DNA from 3 places in the Kitasatospora sp. NPDC048239 genome. Region 3 is predicted to be linked to each of the others. Evidence: riboswitches for the same ligand, from Rfam matches in the RefSeq annotation. Region 3 holds a riboswitch; each other region holds the start of a gene.
What was found. Region 3 has a riboswitch for cobalamin ahead of ACGFZP_RS06230 (ribonucleoside-diphosphate reductase subunit alpha). Riboswitches for the same ligand answer to the same signal wherever they lie in the genome.

Region 1: another riboswitch for cobalamin. It lies ahead of ACGFZP_RS23370 (cobalamin biosynthesis protein); the one in region 3 lies ahead of ACGFZP_RS06230 (ribonucleoside-diphosphate reductase subunit alpha).
Region 2: another riboswitch for cobalamin. It lies ahead of ACGFZP_RS18640 (HoxN/HupN/NixA family nickel/cobalt transporter); the one in region 3 lies ahead of ACGFZP_RS06230 (ribonucleoside-diphosphate reductase subunit alpha).

Annotation. Positions count from the first base shown of each region.
Region 1 covers NZ_JBICZP010000008.1:291,386-298,065, reverse strand. The annotation lists gene ACGFZP_RS23380 (alpha/beta hydrolase family protein) at 1-126, opposite strand, end outside; gene ACGFZP_RS23375 (XRE family transcriptional regulator) at 290-1,003, opposite strand; cobalamin riboswitch at 1,266-1,431, shown strand; gene ACGFZP_RS23370 (cobalamin biosynthesis protein) at 1,530-2,573, shown strand; gene ACGFZP_RS23365 (cobyric acid synthase) at 2,570-4,087, shown strand; gene ACGFZP_RS23360 (putative cobaltochelatase) at 4,080-6,191, shown strand; gene cobO (cob(I)yrinic acid a,c-diamide adenosyltransferase) at 6,197-6,680, shown strand, end outside.
Region 2 covers NZ_JBICZP010000006.1:221,848-228,527, reverse strand. The annotation lists gene ACGFZP_RS18645 (M24 family metallopeptidase) at 6-1,112, opposite strand; gene ACGFZP_RS18640 (HoxN/HupN/NixA family nickel/cobalt transporter) at 1,190-2,329, opposite strand; cobalamin riboswitch at 2,362-2,556, opposite strand; gene ACGFZP_RS18635 (ArsR/SmtB family transcription factor) at 2,652-3,053, shown strand; gene ACGFZP_RS18630 (SRPBCC family protein) at 3,125-3,604, opposite strand; gene ACGFZP_RS18625 (RNA polymerase sigma factor) at 3,601-4,080, opposite strand; gene ACGFZP_RS18620 (DUF3995 domain-containing protein) at 4,252-4,713, shown strand; gene ACGFZP_RS18615 (Fpg/Nei family DNA glycosylase) at 4,810-5,619, opposite strand; gene ACGFZP_RS18610 (AAA family ATPase) at 5,699-6,601, opposite strand.
Region 3 covers NZ_JBICZP010000002.1:464,994-471,673, reverse strand. The annotation lists gene ACGFZP_RS06240 (glycosyltransferase family 2 protein) at 1-427, opposite strand, end outside; gene ACGFZP_RS06235 (hypothetical protein) at 587-1,459, opposite strand; cobalamin riboswitch at 1,937-2,078, shown strand; gene ACGFZP_RS06230 (ribonucleoside-diphosphate reductase subunit alpha) at 2,263-4,674, shown strand; gene ACGFZP_RS06225 (ribonucleotide-diphosphate reductase subunit beta) at 4,674-5,690, shown strand; partial or broken gene ACGFZP_RS06220 (DUF397 domain-containing protein) at 5,756-5,908, opposite strand; gene ACGFZP_RS06215 (peptidoglycan-binding protein) at 5,960-6,310, opposite strand; gene ACGFZP_RS06210 (DUF3995 domain-containing protein) at 6,673-6,680, opposite strand, start outside.

The sequences.
Region 1 (6,680 bases), on a different contig from region 3:
GCCCGCCGGCCGCCGCGCGGCCGCCGGGTGGACCATCCGTTCGGACGCCTTCCGGCCGATCACCAGGACGGCCGCCCCGGTCCCGACGACGGCTGCCGCCACGACGGCTGCGGTTCCCCAACGCATACTCGCTCCCCGCTCTGTTGATCGCGGACTGGGCCGGGCGCCTCCCCGGCCGCGCACGCCCGGCGGGGGTTGCTCGGACAGACAGCCCCAGTCCACTCGCGGGGGCGGGCGACGGCCACCGGACAGGGCCGTCCGGGTCACCCGGGGCCGGACCGGACCGGCCTCAGACCGGGATGTCGGTCGGCCGCCGCCCGAGCAGCTCCCAGAACCGCTCGCCGACCGGGCGGTCCTGCGGCTGCGCCGGGCGGGCCGCCGGGGCCGGGGAGCCCCAGCTGCCTGCGCCCCAGTGCGAGGCGACCTGGTACTCGCCCTGCAACGCCGTCAGCACCGCGGCGAGGTCGCTCTCGTGCACCGGCACGATCCGGCCGATCGCGCGGGTCTGCGCCTGCCAGCGGCCGTCCACGCACTGGCGCAGCCGCTGGTCCAGCTCCTCCCTGCGGTCCGTCACCGCGACCAGCTCGCGCAGCGTCAGGCCGAGCACCTGCGCGAGCGCGTACGTCTGCTCCTCGTCGCCGTCCCAGCGGCCGGTGGCCTCGGCGGCCTGGTAGTGCCGCAGCGGGATGCCGATCCGCCGGGCGGCGGCCTCCTGGTTGAGCTCCCGGGCGACCCGGAAGTCCCGCAGCCGGGCCGGGCGGGTGCCCATCAGCTGGGCGGGCGGGCACCAGAGCGCTCGGGCCAGTGCGATGAACTCCTCCTCGGCGGGGCGCAGCTCGCCGCTCTCCCAGCCGAGTACGTGGGAGGGCAGCAGCCGGACGCCGTGCGCCGCCATGCCCTCGGCGACCTGGGCCGGGGTCAGCCCGAGTCCGGCGCGGTGCGCGCGGGCGGCCGTGGGCGAGAAGGGCACCGGGGGCACGGCCGGGGGCCGTCTGCGTCGCATGGGACCAGACGGTAGGCCTTGGTGCATCGGCGCCCCAGCCGCCGAACACACGAAGCGCGGCTGTAGGCGTCTACAGGGCGCTGGACGATCCCACAGGCTGTCATGCCCCTGCGGGGGCCGCGACTCGGAGGTAGCGACGGGGCGGGAAGGGAGCGGGAGGGGGGCGGGAAACCTCCGGGGGGTGTGACCAAACCCTCCGTGACCTTGGTTGACTCCCGGTTCGGCCGCGTGATGGGATCCTTCAGCCAATACGGAGGCATGCAGAGGAAGCCGGTGCGAGTCCGGCGCGGTCCCGCCACTGTCACCGGGGAGCACGTTCGGAGAGTCACCTCCTCACCCGTCAGCGGGGCGGGGGGTGCCCATCGGCAGGCCGTCAGAAGCCGCTGGAAGGCCCGGAGGTGCGTTCGGACCCGGAAGCCAGGAGACTCTCGCCGCCGGTACGTCGATCCAGGGCGCGGACCCTGAGTGAGGACACGCACGCGATGCAGGCTGCCCCGACCGACCGAGCCCCCGGCTGCCCGCCGCCGTGCGCCCGCTGACCCGCGCCGCCGCCTTCGCGCTGGGCGCCGTCGCGGGCCATCTCGCCGACGCCCGCTTCGCCGATCCGCGGCGCGGCCACCCGGTGGCCGCCTTCGGCAGCGCGGCGGGCCGGCTGGAACGGCCGCTCTGGCGCGACCACCGCGGCGCCGGCGCCGCCTACACCGCGCTCTGCGTGGGCACCGTCGCGGCCGGCGCGGTGGCCGCCGACCGGACGCTCGGCCGCCGGCCGCTCGGGCGGGCCGCGCTCACCGCGGCCGCGACCTGGACGGTCCTCGGCGGCACCTCGCTGACCCGGGAGGCCCGCACCATCGGCCGCTCGCTGTCCGCGGGCGACCTGGCGGCGGCCCGCAGCCGGCTGCCGCACCTGTGCGGCCGCGACCCGAGTGCGCTGGACGAGCAGCAGATCGCCCGCGCGGTGGTCGAGTCGGTCGCCGAGAACACCGCCGACGCCGTGGTGAACGCCCTGGTCTGGGGCGCGCTCGCGGGCACGCCCGGACTGCTGGCGTTCCGCGCCGTCAACACCCTGGACGCGATGGTCGGCCACCGCTCGCCGCGCTACGCCCGGTTCGGCTGGGCCTCGGCCCGGCTGGACGACGTGGCGGGCTGGCCGGGCGCCCGGCTGACCGCGCTGCTGACCGTCGCCGCCTCGCCCGAGCCCCGGACCGCCTGGCGGGTCTGGCGCCGGGACGGCTCCGCGCACCCCAGCCCCAACGCGGGCCAGGCCGAGTCGGCCTTCGCGGGGGCGATCGGCGTGCGGCTGGGCGGCACGCTGGCCTACGGGACCAGGGTGGAGCACCGGCCCGTCCTCGGCGGCGAGCTGCGGCCGGTGACGGTGGACGACATCGAGCGGGCCTGCCGGCTCTCCCGCCGGGTGGGGCTGCTCGCCCTGGGGACGGCGGTCGCCGGGCACGCCCTCGGGCAGGCCCTCCGGACGGGGCTGACGGCGCGGCGTACGCCGGCCCGGACGGCAGCACCCCCGGCAGGACTTCTGCCGGGGCTCACGGCACGGAAGCGGAGGGGGAGCGCATGAGCAACGCGCTGCTGGTCGCCGGGACGACCTCGGACGCGGGCAAGAGCGTGGTCACCGCGGGCATCTGCCGCTGGCTGGCCCGCCAGGGCGTCGCCGTGGCGCCGTTCAAGGCCCAGAACATGTCGCTGAACTCCTTCGTCACCGCCGACGGCGCCGAGATCGGCCGTGCGCAGGCGATGCAGGCGCAGGCGGCCCGGGTGGAGCCCGAGGCCGCGATGAACCCGGTGCTGCTCAAGCCGGGCGCGGACGGCCGCAGCCAGGTGGTGCTGCTGGGCCGGGCCGTCGCCGAGGTCGGCGCGATGGACTACCGCGACCGCAAGCCCCTCCTGCTGGAGCGGGCCCTGGAGTGCCTGGCGGACCTGCGCGGCCGCTACGACGTGGTGGTCTGCGAGGGCGCCGGCTCGCCCGCCGAGATCAACCTGCGGGACCGGGACATCGCCAACATGGGCCTGGCCACCGCCGCCGGGCTGCCGGTGGTGGTGGTCGGGGACATCGACCGCGGCGGGGTGTTCGCCGCGATGTACGGGACGCTGGCGCTGCTGTCGGCCGAGGACCAGCGGCACGTCGCGGGCTGGTTCGTCAACAAGTTCCGGGGCGACGCGCGGCTGCTCGCCCCCGGCCTCGACATGTTGAACCGGCTCACCGGCCGGCCGGTGCTCGGCACCCTGCCGATGCTGTCCGGGCTCTGGCTGGACGCCGAGGACTCGCTCGACCTGACCACCGTGGTGGACCGCACGGAGGGCCGCGGGCCGCTCGGCGCGGACGTGCTGCGGGTGGCCGTGCTGCGCTTCCCGCGGCTGTCCAACTTCACCGACATGGACGCGCTGGCCCAGGAGCCGGGCGTACTGGTCCGCTGGGCCACCCGGCCCGAGGAGCTGGCCGACGCCGACCTGGTGATCCTGCCCGGCACCCGGGCCACCGTCGCCGACCTGGCCTGGCTGCGCGAGCGCGGCCTGGAGCCGGCCCTCAGGGCGCGGGCGGCGGCCGGGCAGCCGGTCCTCGGCGTCTGCGGCGGCTACCAGATGCTGGCCGGCACGATCGTGGACGAGGTGGAGTCGAAGGCCGGCTCCGTGGACGGTCTCGGCCTGCTGCCCACCCGGGTCCGCTTCGGCGCCGCGAAGGTGCTCGGCCGACCGGTCGGCGAGGCGTACGGGCAGCGGGTCGAGGGGTACGAGATCCACCACGGTGTGGTGACCGTCGAGGGCGGGGAGGCCTTCCTGGACGGCTGCCGGGTGGGGGCGGTGTGGGGCACGACCTGGCACGGCGCGCTGGAGAACGACGGCTTCCGGCGCGAGCTGCTGCGCGAGGTGGCGCAGGCGGCGGGCCGGGCGTTCGTGCCCGCGCCGGACACCTCGTTCGCCGAGGCGCGCGAGGCCCGGCTGGACCGGCTGGGCGACCTGATCGAGGAGCACGCGGACACCGACGCGCTGTGGAAGCTGATCGAGGGCGGGGTACCGGCGGCGGGGTCGCTGCCGTTCCTCCCGCCCGGAGCCCTCTTGGAGAATCATGAGTGACGTCCGCTATCCCTTCACGGCCATCGTCGGCATGGCCGACCTGCGGCTCGGGCTGCTGCTCAACGCCGTCTCCCCGGCCGTGGGCGGGGTGCTGGTCCGGGGCGAGAAGGGCACCGCCAAGTCCACCATGGTGCGCGCACTGGCCGGCCTGCTGCCGTCCATCGCCACCGTGGACGGCTGCCGCTTCGCCTGCGACCCGGCAGCGCCGGACCCGCAGTGCCCGGACGGCGCGCACACCGCCGACGCCTCCGAGCGCCCCGCCCTGCTGGTCGAGCTGCCGGTCGGCGTCACCGAGGACCGGATCGTCGGCTCGCTGGACCTGGAGCGGGCGCTGTCCGAGGGCGTCAAGGCGTACGAGCCGGGGCTGCTGGCCCGCGCCCACCGCGGCGTGCTCTACATCGACGAGGTCAACCTGCTCCAGGACCACGTGGTGGACCTGCTGCTGGACGCCGCCGCGATGGGCCGCTCCTACGTCGAGCGCGAGGGCGTCTCGGTGCGGCACGCGGCGCGGTTCCTGCTGGTCGGCACGATGAACCCGGAGGAGGGCGAGCTGCGTCCGCAGCTGCTCGACCGGTTCGGCCTGACCGTGGAGATCGCCGCCACCCGGGACCCCGCGGAGCGCGCCGAGGTGGTCCGCCGCCGGCTGGCGTACGACGCCGACCCGGCCGGCTTCGCCGCCCGGTTCGCCGAGGACGAGCGGCGGCTCGCCGAACGGATCACCACCGCGCGGGAGTTGCTGCCCGAGGTCGAGCTGACCGACGCGGCGCTGCGCCAGCTCACCGCCGTCTGCGCGGCCTTCGAGGTGGACGGGCTGCGTGCGGACATCGTGATGGCCCGCACCGCCGTCGCGCTGGCCGCCTGGGCGGGCCGCACCGAGGTGCTGGAGGAGGACGTCCGCAAGGCCGCCCAGCTGGCCCTGCCGCACCGCCGCCGGCGCAACCCCTTCGACGCACCCGGTCTGGACGAGGAGCAGCTGGACCGCACGCTGGAGGAGCACGCGGAGCCCGAGCAGCCCGAGCCTGAGCAGCCCGACAACGGCCCGGAAGGCAGCGGCCCCGACGGCGGTGGCCCCGACGGCGGCGGCCCCGAGGACGAGGGGCCCGGCCCGGACGGCGGCCCCGACAACGGCGGGGGCGGCGGCGCACCCGACCCCGCGGACACCCCCGGCGCCCCCGACGGCTCCGCCGCCGCGGAACCGGAGCAGGAGCAGCCGGCCGACGGGGAGCCGATCCCCCGGCAGGGCCAGGGCGGCGCCCGCGAGTCGGCCCCGGTCGCGGCCGGCGAGCCGTACCGGACCAGGCTGTTCAAGGTGCCCGGCACCGGCCGCGGCGCCCAGGGCCGCCGCTCCCCCGCGGAGACCGACGGCGGGCACACCATCCGCGCCCGCCGCCCGCAGGGCCGGCTCGCCCGGCTGCACCTGAGCGCCACCCTGCAGGCCGCCGCCCCGTACCAGGCCGCCCGCGGTCGCAGCGGCCGGGCGCTGGAGCTGCGCCCGGACGACTTCCGCGAGCAGGTGCGCCAGGGCCGGGAGTCCAACCTGGTGCTGTTCGTGGTGGACGCCTCCGGTTCGATGGCCGCCCGGCAGCGGATGGGCGCCGTCAAGGGTGCCGTGCTGTCCCTGCTGATGGACGCCTACCAGCGGCGCGACAAGGTCGGCCTGGTCACCTTCCGCGGCAGCGGCGCCGAGCTGGCGCTGCCGCCGACCTCCTCGGTGGAGGTGGGCGCGGCCCGGCTGGAGTCCCTGCCGACCGGCGGCCGGACCCCGCTGGCGGCCGGTCTGCTGCGCGCCCACGAGGTGCTGCGGGTGGAGCGGATGCGCGATCCGCACCGCCGCCCGCTGCTGGTCGTGGTCACCGACGGCCGGGCCACCGGCGGCCGCGACGCGCTGCCCGCCGCCGACCGGGCGGCCGGGCTGCTGGCCGCCCAGGGCATCGCCAGCGTGGTGCTCGACTGCGAGTCCGGGCCGGTGCGGCTCGGCCTCGCCCACAAGCTGGCGGCCCGCCTGGGCGCCTCCGCCGTCTCCCTGGCCGAGCTGCGCGCCGAGGGCGTGGCGGCGCTCGTCCAGGCCCACCGCACCACCGACCTCCACCGAAAGGCGGCCTGATCCCCATGCCCAAGGGCGTAGCCGAGAACGTCCCCGACGACGGCCTGACCACCCGCCAGCGCCGTACGCTGCCGATCACCGCCGTGCACACCGGCCCGGGGAAGGGCAAGTCCACGGCCGCCTTCGGCATGGCGCTGCGGGCCTGGAACCAGGGCTGGCCGATCGGGGTGTTCCAGTTCGTCAAGTCCGCCAAGTGGAAGGTGGGCGAGGAGAACGCGCTGCGCGTGCTCGGCGCCTCCGGCGAGGGCGGCACGGTGGACTGGCACAAGATGGGCGAGGGCTGGTCCTGGGTCCAGCGGTCCACCGAGATGGAGCAGTCCAGCGAGGAGGCGGCCAAGGAGGGCTGGGAGCAGGTCAAGCGCGACCTGGCCGCCGAGACCTACCGCTTCTACGTGCTGGACGAGTTCACGTACCCGATGCACTGGGGCTGGGTGGACGTGGACGAGGTGGTGGCCGTTCTCAGGGACCGCCCGGGCAGCCAGCACGTGG
Region 2 (6,680 bases), on a different contig from region 3:
GCGGGTCACAGGGCGAGGAGCTCCTTGGTGGTGATGGTGAGCAGCTCGGGCCCGCCCTCTTCGAGGGGGCGCACCACGAGCGTGTCCTCGATCCGGACACCGCCCTTCCCCGGGAGGTGGACCCCAGGACCGACGGTGACCGGCACGCGGCTGTCCAGTTTACCCATGTCCGAGGGCCCCAGGCGCGGCGCCTCCCGGATCTCCAGCCCGATGCCGTGGCCGACCGGGTGGGGAGAGGCCTCGGTGTGCCCCGCGGCCTGGAGGATCTCCCGGGCGGCCTGGTCGGGTACGTACTGCTCCACACCCGGGCCGAGCGCCTCCCGGGCGGCCCGCTGGGCCCGGAACACCAGCCGGTGCAGCTCCACCTGCCAGGGCGCGGGCGCGGCCCCGATCACGAAGGTCCGGGCGGTGGAGACGCCGTAGCCGCGGTACTGGGCGCCGAGCACGACGGTGAGGAAGTCGCCCTCCTCGACCCGGCGGTCGGTGGGCTGGTGGGCCTGCTGCCCGGAGTGGCTGCCGGTGCCGACGGAGACCGGGAAGGCCGCCCGGTCGGCGCCGTGGTCGATCATCCGGCGCTCCAGCTCCATCGCGAGGTGCCGCTCGGTGCGGCCGACGAGGATCGACTCCAGCAGCTCGCCGAGCGCCTGGTCGGCGATCTCGGCCGCGATCCGCAGGTCGGCGATCTCGTGCTCGTCCTTGACCACGCGCAGCCGTTCGACGGCCTGCGCCAGGTCCGCCAGCCGGACGCCCTCGGCCAGCCCGGCCACCGCGCGGTGCCGGCTGACGGTCAGGTCGTGCTCCTCCACCGCCAGGTCCGCGACCCGCAGCCGGACGGCCGCGGCGGCCGCGGCCAGCACGGTGTCCGCGCCGGCGGCCACCGGCAGCTGGGTGAGGTCCTCGCCGATCGCGCGGTCCCCGGTGTCGTCCGGCGGCAGGTCGTCCGGCAGGGCCAGCACCACCCGCTCCCGGGTGAGCAGCACACTCGCCCCGCACGGCGGGCATCCGGTCAGGTACCGGACGTTCGCCGGCCGGGTGATCAGCGCCGCATCGGCCCCGGACGCACTGCAGTGCTCCCTCAGCCGCTCCCGCCGGCCCGCGTACGCATCAGCCATGCGTCGAGCCTACGGAGCCCCACCCCGATCCGCCCGCCGAGCAGACCCGACCGGGCAGCCCCCGCCGCCGGGCCGCCTCAGCCCTCCGTCGGAGCCGGGGCCTGGGCCCCCTCCGGGGACGGGGTCCAGCGCTGTTCGACCCTGGCCAGCCGCCAGTACGCGATCGCCGCTCCCCAGACCACCACGAAGAGGCCGACGAGCACGTAGCCGACGTTGTCCAGCGACAGCTCCGCGATCCACCCGCTGACCGGGTCGGTCAGATCCAGCTTCTCGTGCAGCACCCCGACCAGTTCGATGGTGCCGATGACGAAGGCCACCGCGATCGACAGCCCGGTGATGGTCAGGTTGTAGAACACCTTGCGCACCGGGTTGGAGAACGCCCACTGGTAGGCGAAGTTCATGAACGTCCCGTCCAGCGTGTCGAACAGGCTCATCCCCGCCGCGAACAGCAGCGGCAGGCAGACGATCGCGTACCAGGGCAGGCCCGCCGCCGCGCCGGAGCCGGCCATCACCATCAGCGTCACCTCGGTCGCGGTGTCGAAGCCGAGGCCGAGCACCATGCCCACCGGGAACATCTGGCCGGGCCGGGTGATCGAGCGGGTGGCCCGGTTCAGCACCCGGGCCAGGAAGCCGCGCGCGTTGAGGTGCTCCTCCAGCTCCGCCTCGTCGAACCGCCCGGCCCGCATCGACCGGAACACCTTCAGGATGCCCAGCAGGGCAACCAGGTTGAGCGCGCCGATCAGGTAGAGGAAGGCCCCGGAGGCGGTGGTGCCGACCACGCCGAGCCACTTGTGGGTGGCGGACTCGTCGTCCATCAGCGTGTTGGCCAGCTGGGCGCCGCCCGCCACCAGGGCGGCCATCAGGACCACCATCGAGGAGTGCCCGAGGGCGAACCAGAAGCCCACCGAGACGGGCCGCTTGCCGTCCGCCATCAGCTTGCGGGTGGTGTTGTCGATCACCGCGATGTGGTCGGCGTCGAAGGCGTGCCGCATGCCGAGCGTGTACGCGGTGACACCCAGGCCCACCCCGAAGACCTGGGTGCCGACCGCGTACTCCTGGGGGGCGACCAGGAAGACGAGCGTTCCGAAGGCCACCACGTGCATGGCCAGGATCACCCCCATGAGCCCTGCCGTGCGGATCGTGTCCTCCCGCCGCCAGCGGAAGGACGGCAGCACGGCGGACGGCGCCGGCACAGCGGCGGTTTCGGGCAGGGTCATCGTGGGATCACGCTCCAGCACCTCGTGGAATGACGTTCGTGAGATGCCGTGGCCGGTCTCCTGGCTTACGGGGCGTCCTTATCCGCCTTCCCAGGTGCGCGAGGCACCCAGTGGCGTCGTGGATACGGACGACTCCCCCCGATCACAGTGGCGAGGGCCGCTCCGGACTGGGGACCTCTGAAGGTCCGTCACCGGTCTTCCCGAGCACCACGGCGGGCAACACCGTAGGGCCCCCGCAAGCACCCTTGCAAGGCTGCGCACCTGCGCAGGTGTCCAGGATCACAGCCCGGCGGCCATCGGGGGCGGCTGCAAGAATGGGCCCATGCATCTCGTACCGGCCGACCGCGCGGGCCAGCGCACCATCGACGGGCACCGGGTCTGCGAGGCCATCGCCGCGATCGGCGACACCGCGCACGTCCGCTCCTGGGCCGAGCGGTTCTCCCTGCTCGCCGATCCCGGCCGGCTCGCCCTGCTGCTCGCCCTGCACCGGGCCGGCCCGCTCGCCGTCAGCGATCTGGCCGTGGCCACCGGGATGCGCGATCCGGCCGTCTCCCAGGCGCTGCGGCTGCTCCGCACGGCCGGCGCCGTCACCGGCGACAAGGACGGACGCGTGGTGCGCTACCGGCTCGTGGACGACACCATGCGCCCCCTGCTCGACGAGTGCGCCGCCGCCGAACACCACGAGCCCGTCATCGAGCAGCCCGGGCCGGCCGCCACGGGGTGACCCGTCCTCCGCCGCGCTCCCCGGGCGCCGTCCCTCCCGGGTGTGGACCAGGCCACTGAGCCGAACCGCCCTCAGCCCTCCCGGACCAGGCGTTCGAAGCGGCGCAGCGAACGGCCTGCCAGCGGCTCGGTGACGGGGTGGAGCGCGCGGCCGAGCAGGGCCGCGCCGGGCAGCCGGAACGCCCCGAGGAAGGCGAAGCGGGTGCCGTCCGGCTCGGGCCTCGCGGCCAGACCCCCGAGCAGGAAGCGGCTGCGCATCAGGCACCAGCCCGGCGCCTGCTCGACGTCGAAGCGGGCGCGCAGACGGGAGTGGCCGACCACCAGGGCCTGCCGGCGGCCCTGCGCCGGGCCCTCGCCGAGGCGGACCGACCGGATGTCGGGCAGCCAGCGCGGCAGTCGGCCCTCCAGGTCCGCGGCCACCGCCCAGACCTGGTCGAACGGGACGTCGATCACCGTCTCGTGGACGGCGCCGCCCGGGGTGGCGGCGGCGATGACGTGCAGACGGCGGACCGGGTCGAAGTCGGCCACCGGCCAGGGGATGCGCTCGGTCACTGCTGCCACGCCCTTCGGAAGCTGAGTCGGGCCCGGGACAGCCGGGACTTCACGGTGCCGGCCGCCACGCCCAGCAGGTCGGCGGTGGCCCGTTCGTCCAGGCCCTCGATGTCGCGCAGCACCAGGACGGCGCGGTGCTCGGGGGTGAGCCGGGCGAGGACGTCCTCGATGTCGGCGGCAAGCTGCGGATCGCCGGGGCGGGGCAGCTCGGAGAGGTCGGCGGGGACGCAGCGGGCGACCCTCCGCACGTGCCGGACCGCCTCGCGGACGGCGATCGAGCGGACCCAGCCGAACAGCGCGGCCGGGTCCTTGAGCTGGCGCAGCCGGCGGAACACCGCGATCAGCGCCTCCTGGGTCGCGTCCGGCCCGTCGTCCAGCGCGATCGGACCGCAGAGCCGGCGCACGTACGGCGTGACCAGCTCCAGCAGCTCGCTGACGGCCAGCTGGTCGCCACGCTGGGCGGCACGGACCAGCACGGCGGTATCCGTTGGGGTGTCGGGACCATCCACGTCCGATCAGAGGCGCCGAAACCGCCGGACGTTCCCTCGTCCGCACCGCTTTCCACTGTGACGCTCGCCACGGGAACGTCCGCCCGCCGGGGCGGCTCCTGTGGGGCGACACACTGCCGGGACACCTGAGGGGCCGTCATGAACCGCCGCCGTACCGCCGCGCTCGCCATCGCCACCGTGCTCGCCGCCGACGGGCTGCTGCACGTCTACTGGGCCACCGGCCGCACCTGGCCGGCGCCGGACACCGCGGCGCTCTCGCAGCTGGTGCTCAACGCCGACGTGCCGTTCACGCCGCGGGTGGTGCTGCCGCTCGCCGCGCTGCTGTTCTCGGGCGCCGCGCTGGTGGCGGCCCGCGGCGGGGTACTGCCCGCCACCGCGCGCCGACTGCCGGCCCTCGCCCTGCGGTGGGGTCCGCGCGCGGTGGCCGGCGGACTGCTCGCGCGCGGACTGGCGGGGCTGGTCTGGGCGGCCGGGATCGGCGCCGAGACCGACTCGGCCTTCTACCGGCTCAACCTGGCCGTCTACACGCCGCTCTGCCTGGCCGGCGCCGCGGCCGCGTGGACGGTGGCCCGTGGCGCCGGGCAGCGTGCGTCGTGCTGACCACCCCTCACCAGGTCCTGTTCGGCCCGCCCCCGGCACAGGGGTGTCCGGGTGCGCACCGGGCGGTCAGGACGCGCCCGGTCAGGACGCGCCCGGTCAGACCCGCTGGCAGCCCGGGCACCAGAACAGGTTGCGCGCGGCGTGCGCCTCCGTCCGCACGTCGGTACCGCAGACCAGGCAGGGCATCGCGGCCCGGCGGTAGACGTAGACCTCGCCGCCGTGGTCGTCGACCCGCGGGGGCCGGCCCATCGCCTCGGGGGTGTGCTCCGGCCGGACGGTGTCGATCCGGCCCGCGCCCGCCCCCTCGCGCATCAGGTCGACCAGGTCGGCCCAGATGGCGTCCCACTCGGCGCGGCGCAGGTCGCGCCCGGCCCGGTGCGGGCTGATGCCCAGCCGGAACAGCACCTCGGCGCGGTAGACGTTGCCGACCCCGGCCAGCACCTTCTGGTCCATCAGCAGTGCGGCGACCGTCGTGCGACTGCCGGATATCCGCCGCCAGGCGAGCTCCGGATCGGCGTCCGCGCGCAGCGGGTCGGGCCCGAGCCGGGCGGCGACGGCGGCCTTCTCGGCCCCGGTGATCAGCGCACAGGTGTTGGGGCCGCGCAGGTCGGCATAGCCCTCGTCGTTCTCCAGCCGGAGCCGGACCAGCCCCACCGGCTCGGGCGCGGGGCCCTGGGCGAAGGTGAAGCCGCCGTAGAGGCCGAGGTGGATGTGCACCCAGGCGCCCTCCTCGAACCCGAGGAAGAGGTGTTTGCCGGTGGCCTCGGCCTCGGCCAGCACCTGGCCGTCGATCACGGCGGCGTCGTCCGCGAACCGGCCCTGCGGGCTGGACACCCGGACGGGGCGGCCGCCGAAGGCCGTACGGTTCTCGGCGGCGAGACGGTGGATGATGTGGCCTTCCGGCACGGGCGTCGGCTCCCCCCGTTGGTTCGACTGGACGCGTCCATCATCGCAGTCGGCACCGACACTCCGGCCGGGCCGGCGGTCAGCGGACCGGGATCCCCCTCAGCCGGGCCAGAATGACCCGGTCCAGCTCGGCGGCGGTGGCGGCGACGTCCAGGTGGGAGTTGTCGATGATCGGCAGCCCCGAGTTGTACCAGCCCGCCATCCGCCCGTGGATCCGGGCCACCTCCTCGTCGCTGAGGCGGCGGTTGCCGCTGCGCCGGGCGTTGCGGCTGAGCACCGAGTCCAGGCTGGGCAGCAGCACCACGGGGATCATCCCGGGGCCGATGTGCCGCTTCCAGCCGCCGAGGCCGATCGCCGGGCGGTCGGGGAAGACGGCGTCGTCGATGATGCAGGAGATGCCGTTGGCGAGGTAGTTGCGGCAGGCGAAGCCGCAGGTCCGACGGGCCAGCCGGTACTGCGCCTCGGAGGCGTTGTTCCAGCCGGACTGCGGGTTGGCGAAGCCGGCCTGCACCCACTCGCGGACGTCGTCCAGGCTGATGTGCGCGGTCGGGGTGGGGCGGCGCTCGGCCCAGTGCCGGGCGACGGTGGTCTTCCCGGCGCCGGCCGGGCCGATCAGCAGGACGGCCAGCGGGCCGGCAGGCGTGTGCTGCTGCGGCGGGTGGGCCGGGAGCTGCACGGGTGCGCCGGAGGGCAGCAGGAAGTGCCCGGTCGACCCCGCGGGCACCGGCGCGCTCGGCGCCGGCCGGGCGGCGGCGGGCACCGGAACGCCGACGGGCGGGGCGGGCGGCGGCGGGACCGGCGGCACGGCGCCCGGGGGCACCGGACCGGGAGGCACGGCGCCCGGGGGCACCGGGGCGGGCGGCGCCGGCGGGTGGCCGCCGTACCCGGGCTGCGGCGCGGCGGTGGCGGTACCGGGGTACGCCGGGGCCGGCGGAGCGACGGGACGTGGGGGGAGCTCTCCACCCCCGGAGTACTGCGTCACGGTCACCTCCCGACATCTTTCAGCGGGGACACTACACGGCGGCCCGGCGGCGGGCACAGTCCGCCGCCGGGCCGACGCC
Region 3 (6,680 bases):
ACGTCCACGTGTTGTGCAGCACCTCGATCGGCTCGCCGCAGACCGGCAGGAAGACGTCCACGGTCGGGAGGTCGTCGGGCTTCCACTGCCGGACCAGCCGGCGGTGCTCCTTGATGTCGAAGTTCGGCGTGAAACTGTTCACGCGCAGCGACACCAGGTAGTAGACGACCGTGAAGAACAGGAACGGCACGCAGAGCCAGAACCACGACCCCACGGAGTACAGCTGGCCCTGGCTGATCACCAGGCAGGCGAAGCTGACCACCGAGCAGAGGGTCAGCACCCACTGGTGCCTGATGGTGTAGCTGTACTTCTCCTGCGAAGTGGGCGGGGCCGGCAGCAGCAGCGACGGGACGGGCTCGCCCGGGCTGCCGCGTCTGCGGCCTGCCGCTCTGCGCCGTCTGCTGGTCGCATTGACGGCAGCGCTCACCGCGCGGTACCTCCTGCTCGCTGATTCCCCGTCTCGGGGGCGCTTTGGGGCAGGCCGATACCTCCCCCCGAAAGCGGTCATCCTATCCGACGGCCATCTGCCGCCCGCACCGGGACGGTTGGCCGCCGGACGGTCCGCCGGCGGCCTCCTGCGGCAGACTCAGCCGGTGTGTCCGGCGCGGCCCAGCAGGACCGCCTTGGTGCGGTCCGCGAGCAGGGCGCCGGCGGTCGAGGCCACCGGGTCGCTCTGGTCCGGGGTCTGCTTGAGCGAGCCCGCCACGGTGAAGTAGCCGAAGCGGCCGATCGCGGCGTGCGTCTCCGTGCAGCCCGACTTGTCGGTCACGCAGAACATGGCCACACCGGGGCCGGACAGACCCTGGATCAGGCCGGCGTGACGGCCGAGCGCGCGGTCCGCGCCCGCCTTGTTGTCGAAGACCGCGACGCCGACGGTCACCGCGCTGTCGCCGCTGACGTACGTCGCGCGGACCAGCGAGCGGCAGGTGTCGTCGCCGAGGGCGAGGCCGAGGCCTCCGGTGGTCGCCTTGGAGCACGGGGACGTGGCCCCGGTCACCTTGCGGGTCCACACCTTGCCGTCGATGGTGCGGGTCTGGTCCGGGAACAGCGTCGCGGCGTCGACCGGGAGCTTGTCGGTGGCGGCGTCCGAGATGACGGCCAGCGCCTGCTCGGTGGGCACGCCCGCCGAGGTGGAGCTCGCGGTCGGCTTGGGGTCGTTCTTGGTGTCGCCGTTGCCGTTGATCCACACCGCGGCCGCGACCACGCCGCCGACCAGGACGGCGGCCAGCGCCGCGGCGCCGATCCACAGGCGCTTGCGCTTACGGGACTCGTTCGCGTGGCGGTCCGCCATCGCGCCCCAGTCCGGCTCGGCGGGGGCCTGCGGCGCGGGCTGCGGCCACTGGTTGTACGGGGCGGGCCCGCCGGGGCCCTGCGGCGGCCCGGTGTGGGGCTGCGGCGCGGGCTGCGGCATCGGCTGGGCCATCGGCTGCGGCTGCGGCTGCGGCTGCGGCTGCGGCACGGGTTGCGGCTGCGGGTGTGGCTGCGGCTGCGGCTGGGCCATCGGCTGCGGAGCCGGCGGCGGGTACGCCCCGGGCCCGCTCGGCACATGCGGCGGCGCCGGCGGCTGGGCCTGCGGCGGCACCCCGGCCCCCGGCTGCGCGTACGGGGTCGCGGGCGGCCCGAAGCCACCGGGCGGCGGCACCGGCGGCCCCCCCTGCTGCTGCGGCGGCACGGGCGGTTGACCCGGCGGCACCTGACCCGGCGTTTCCGGCTGCTGACCCGGCACCGGCTGTGCCGGCTGACGCGTCCACTCCGCCGGTACGCCCGTTCCCTCGCTCATGTGCCGAGATCGTAGGGCATGACCCTGACGGCCAGTCGTCCGGTAACCAATCCGTTCCCAAAACCGGCCGTCCACCGGACACGCCAGGGCCCGCGCCCGCACCCGCCGTCATCGTCCCGACACGCGGCGCCGCACAACATGTGGTGTCGCATCGAGCGGACACCACTAGATGTATGCTCGATCCTGCTGTCGACGCAGGGGAACCCGGTGCGAGTCCGGGACTGCCCCGCAGCGGTGTGCGGGCGGCTCCCCAGAGAGCCCGCGAGTCCGAGTACCTGCCGACGGCGTGCCACGGCCTCCCCGCAGAGGCCCTGCAGCACGTGCAGTACTTCCGGGCCTCGCGGGCGGGCCGGGGATGCCACCGTCGCGCGACGCCACCGGGCGTTCGCGCCGTGCTCCCCTGCCCCGATCGGCCCGGTTGCCGGATCCACCGCCGATCGCCGCCAGGAGAGAGCGCCTTGACCACCGCTGCCTCAGCCACCCTGCCCGCCCAGGGTTCCCCCGCCGAACCGACGGTTTCCGACCCCGGCGGTTCGCTGCTCCGGCTACTGACCGACCGCAGCGTCGATCTCCCCCAGGTGGACCCCGGCCATGTCGCCGCCGCCGCGCTCCGCGGCCGCCACGCCGGCTCGGACTTCGCCGAGCTGCGCGGACTGGCCGTGGAGGCCGCCGCCTCGATGATCGCCGAGGACCCGCAGTACTCGAAGCTGGCCGCCCGCCTCCTCGCCCTGGAGATCGTCGACGAGGCCGTCAGCCAGGGCTCGGTCTCGTTCTCCGCCTCGATCGCCGTCGGCCACGCCGAGGGCCTGATCGGCGACACCACCGCCGCCTTCGTCGCCAAGCACGCCGACACCCTGAACGCGCTGATCGACCCCAGCGGCGACGACCGCTTCGAGTACTTCGGCCTGCGCACCGTGCAGAGCCGCTACCTGCTGCGCCACCCGATCACCCGCAAGGTCGTCGAGACCCCGCAGCACTTCCTGCTCCGCGTCGCCAGCGGCCTGGCGGTCGGCGACAACGAGCAGTCGGTGCGCGAGGTGGCCGAGCTGTACCGCCTGATGAGCCGGCTGGAGTACCTGACCTCCTCGCCGACCCTCTTCAACTCCGGCACCCGGCACCCGCAGATGTCGAGCTGCTACCTGCTCGACTCGCCGCTGGACAACCTGGACTCGATCTACTCGCGCTACGCCCAGATCGCCCGCCTCTCCAAGCACGCCGGCGGCATCGGCCTGTCCTACTCGCGGATCCGCTCGCGCGGCTCGCTGATCCGGGGCACCAACGGCAAGTCCAACGGCATCGTCCCGTTCCTGCGCACCCTCGACTCCTCGGTCGCCGCCGTCAACCAGGGCGGCCGCCGCAAGGGCGCGGCCTGCGTCTACCTGGAGACCTGGCACGCGGACATCGAGGAGTTCCTGGAGCTGCGCGACAACACCGGTGAGGAGGCGCGCCGCACCCACAACCTGAACCTGGCGCACTGGATCCCGGACGAGTTCATGCGCCGGGTGAACGCCAACGCCGACTGGTCGCTGTTCTCCCCCGCCGACGTGCCCGAGCTGGTCGACCTGTGGGGCGTCGAGTTCGACGAGGCGTACCTGAAGGCCGAGCAGGCCGGCAAGGCCGTCCGCACCATCCCCGCGCAGACCCTGTACGCCCGGATGATGCGCACCCTGGCGCAGACCGGCAACGGCTGGATGACCTTCAAGGACGCCTCCAACCGCGCCGCCAACCAGACCGCGCTGCCCGGCCGCACGGTGCACAGCTCCAACCTCTGCACCGAGATCCTGGAGGTCACGGACGACTCCGAGACCGCCGTCTGCAACCTCGGCTCGGTCAACCTCGGCGCGCACGTCGCCGCCGGTGCCACCGCCGCCGACCTGCTGAACGCCATGGACTGGGACCGGCTGGACGCCACCGTGCGCACCGCCGTCACCTTCCTCGACCGCGTGGTGGACATCAACTTCTACCCGACCCCCGAGGCCGGCGCGTCCAACTCGCGCTGGCGCCCGGTGGGCCTCGGCGTGATGGGCCTGCAGGACGTCTTCTTCCAGCTCCGCCTGGACTTCGACTCCGCCGAGGCCAAGCAGCTCTCCACCCTGATCTCCGAGCGCATCATGCTCACCGCCTACGAGCGCTCCGCCGACCTGGCCGAGCAGCTGGGCCGGCACGAGGCGTACGGCGAGACCCGCGCCGCCCGCGGCGAGCTGCACATCGACCACTTCCCGAGCGCCGCGCCCGAGTGGGCCGACCGCTGGACCGCCCTGCGGGCCCGGATCGCCACCACCGGTCTGCGCAACTCGCTGCTGCTGGCGATCGCGCCGACCGCCACGATCGCCTCGATCGCCGGCGTGTACGAGTGCATCGAGCCGCAGGTCTCCAACCTGTTCAAGCGCGAGACCCTCTCCGGCGAGTTCCTCCAGGTCAACCCGTACCTGGTGCGCGAGCTCAAGGAGCTCGGCGTCTGGGACCAGCAGACCCGGGACGCGCTGCGCGACGCCAACGGCTCCGTCCAGGAGCTCAACTGGCTGCCCGCCGGGGTCCGCTCGCTGTACCGCACGGCCTGGGAGCTGCCCCAGCGCGCGCTGATCGACCTGGCCGCCGCCCGGATGCCGTACATCGACCAGAGCCAGTCGCTGAACCTCTTCATGGCCGCGCCCACCATCGGCAAGCTCAGCTCGATGTACGCGTACGCGTGGAAGGTCGGTCTGAAGACCACCTACTACCTGCGCTCGCGCCCGGCGACCAGGATCGCCCAGGCCGCGTCGGGCACGGCCCGCGCCGCCGCCCCGGTTCCGGCCGACCCGGTCAGCGTGGGCACCCCGACCCTCACGCCGGAGGAGGAGGCCGCGCTGGCCTGCTCCCTGGAGAACCCCGAGTCCTGCGAGGCCTGCCAGTAATGTCCGACGACCGCGAGAAGATGCTGCTCGACCCCGGGTTCGAGCTGACCCTTCGCCCGATGCGCTACCCGTCGTTCTACGACCGCTACCGCGACGCGATCAAGAACACCTGGACCGTCGAGGAGGTGGACCTGCACTCCGACGTCGCCGACCTCGCCAAGCTGAGCGAGGGCGAGCGGCACATGATCGGCCGGCTGGTCGCCTTCTTCGCCACCGGTGACTCGATCGTCTCCAACAACGTGGTGCTGAGCCTCTACAAGCACATCAACTCCCCGGAGGCGCGGCTGTACCTGTCGCGCCAGCTGTTCGAGGAGGCCGTGCACGTCCAGTTCTACCTGACGCTGCTGGACACCTACCTTCCGGACCCGGAGGACCGCAACGCGGCCTTCGCCGCGGTGGAGAACATCCCCTCCATCCACCAGAAGGCCCAGTTCTGCTTCAAGTACATGAACGCGGTCGACCACATCGACTCGCTGCAGACCAAGGACGACCGCCGCGCGTTCCTCCTGAACCTGATCTGCTTCGCGGCGTGCGTCGAGGGCCTGTTCTTCTACGGCGCGTTCGCGTACGTGTACTGGTTCCGAAGCCGGGGCCTGCTGCACGGCCTGGCCACCGGCACCAACTGGGTGTTCCGGGACGAGTCCATGCACATGGACTTCGCGATGTCGGTCGTGGACACCGTCCGCGAGGAGGAGCCCGACCTCTTCGACGAGACGATGGCCAAGCAGGTCACCGAGATGCTGGAGGAGGCCGTCGAGGCCGAGCTCCAGTTCGCCCAGGACCTCTGCGGCGAGGGCCTGCCCGGCATGAACACCGCGTCGATGCGCGAGTACCTGCAGGCCGTCGCCGACCAGCGGCTCGCCCGCCTCGGCATGCCGATCCGGTACGGCTCGACCAACCCGTTCGGCTTCATGGAGCTCCAGAACGTGCAGGAGCTGACCAACTTCTTCGAGCGCCGGGTGTCGGCGTACCAGGTCGCCGTCGAGGGCTCGGTCGCCTTCGACGACGACTTCTAAAGAAGGCGGACACGACAGAGGTGCCCCGCACGGCCACGGCCGCGCGGGGCACCTCTGCGTTGGGCTCAGAAGACCGGAAGGTCCCCGCACCCGGCCCCTGTCACGAAGGCCGCCCACGCCCCGGCGGCGAGGAGCAGAGCCGGCCCCTCCGGATCCCTGGAGTCCCGGAGGGCCGTCGCCATCAACCCGACCCGCGTCCCGACGCAGCTCCCGCCCTGACCGCTGTACGTGCCCGGTCGGCCGGTCCGGCAAGGGCCTCCTGGGGCTTCCTAGCCCCAGATGCCCTCGGTGGGCAGGCTCCAGTAGCAGGAGCCGTTGGTGCCCGAATTGTAGTTGTACCGGGGGTCGCCCCAGGCGTAGAGCGTGCTGCCCGTGGCCGGCCCGACGATGCCGTCGACCTCGGTGTTCGGGTCGGTGTCATTGGCCTGCAGGTACCTGATCGCCTCCTCCGTCTGCGGGCCGAACAGGCTGTCTTCCTTGATCTGTGCGTGGTAGATGTTCATGGTCTTGAAGATGTGGTTGAGGCTGTGCTGCACGCACCACACGCCGGCCTTCGTGTTGGGGTAGCCGTTGCCGATGTAGCTCACTCCGACCCTGGCCTGGGCGCTGCCGCTCAGCATGCCGCTCACGAACAATGCCGCGGTGCCCGCAACGAGACCGATCCTGGCAACCCTGCGCTTGCGCATGGCCCTTCCCCCTCTTGACGGTGTTTCGGAATTCACCAGGGGGCCCTCTTCACCCCTGGCGCTGCGTCAACTATAGGAATCCGCAACCCACTCCGAGTGGCGCCAAACCCCGCAGGCGGCATCCCGGGATTCGTCTCACGACGCTGACCTGGGAATTGGGACGCCACCATGCCCCCAATTGGTGACGTCCCACTCTGACGGACGGTGGGTGGAGACGACCACGGCCCACCGCGACGCCATCCGCTCCTGCACCAGCCCCGGCCGGTCCGACTTCTCACGCGCGTGGTCGCGGCTGCTCAGGCCC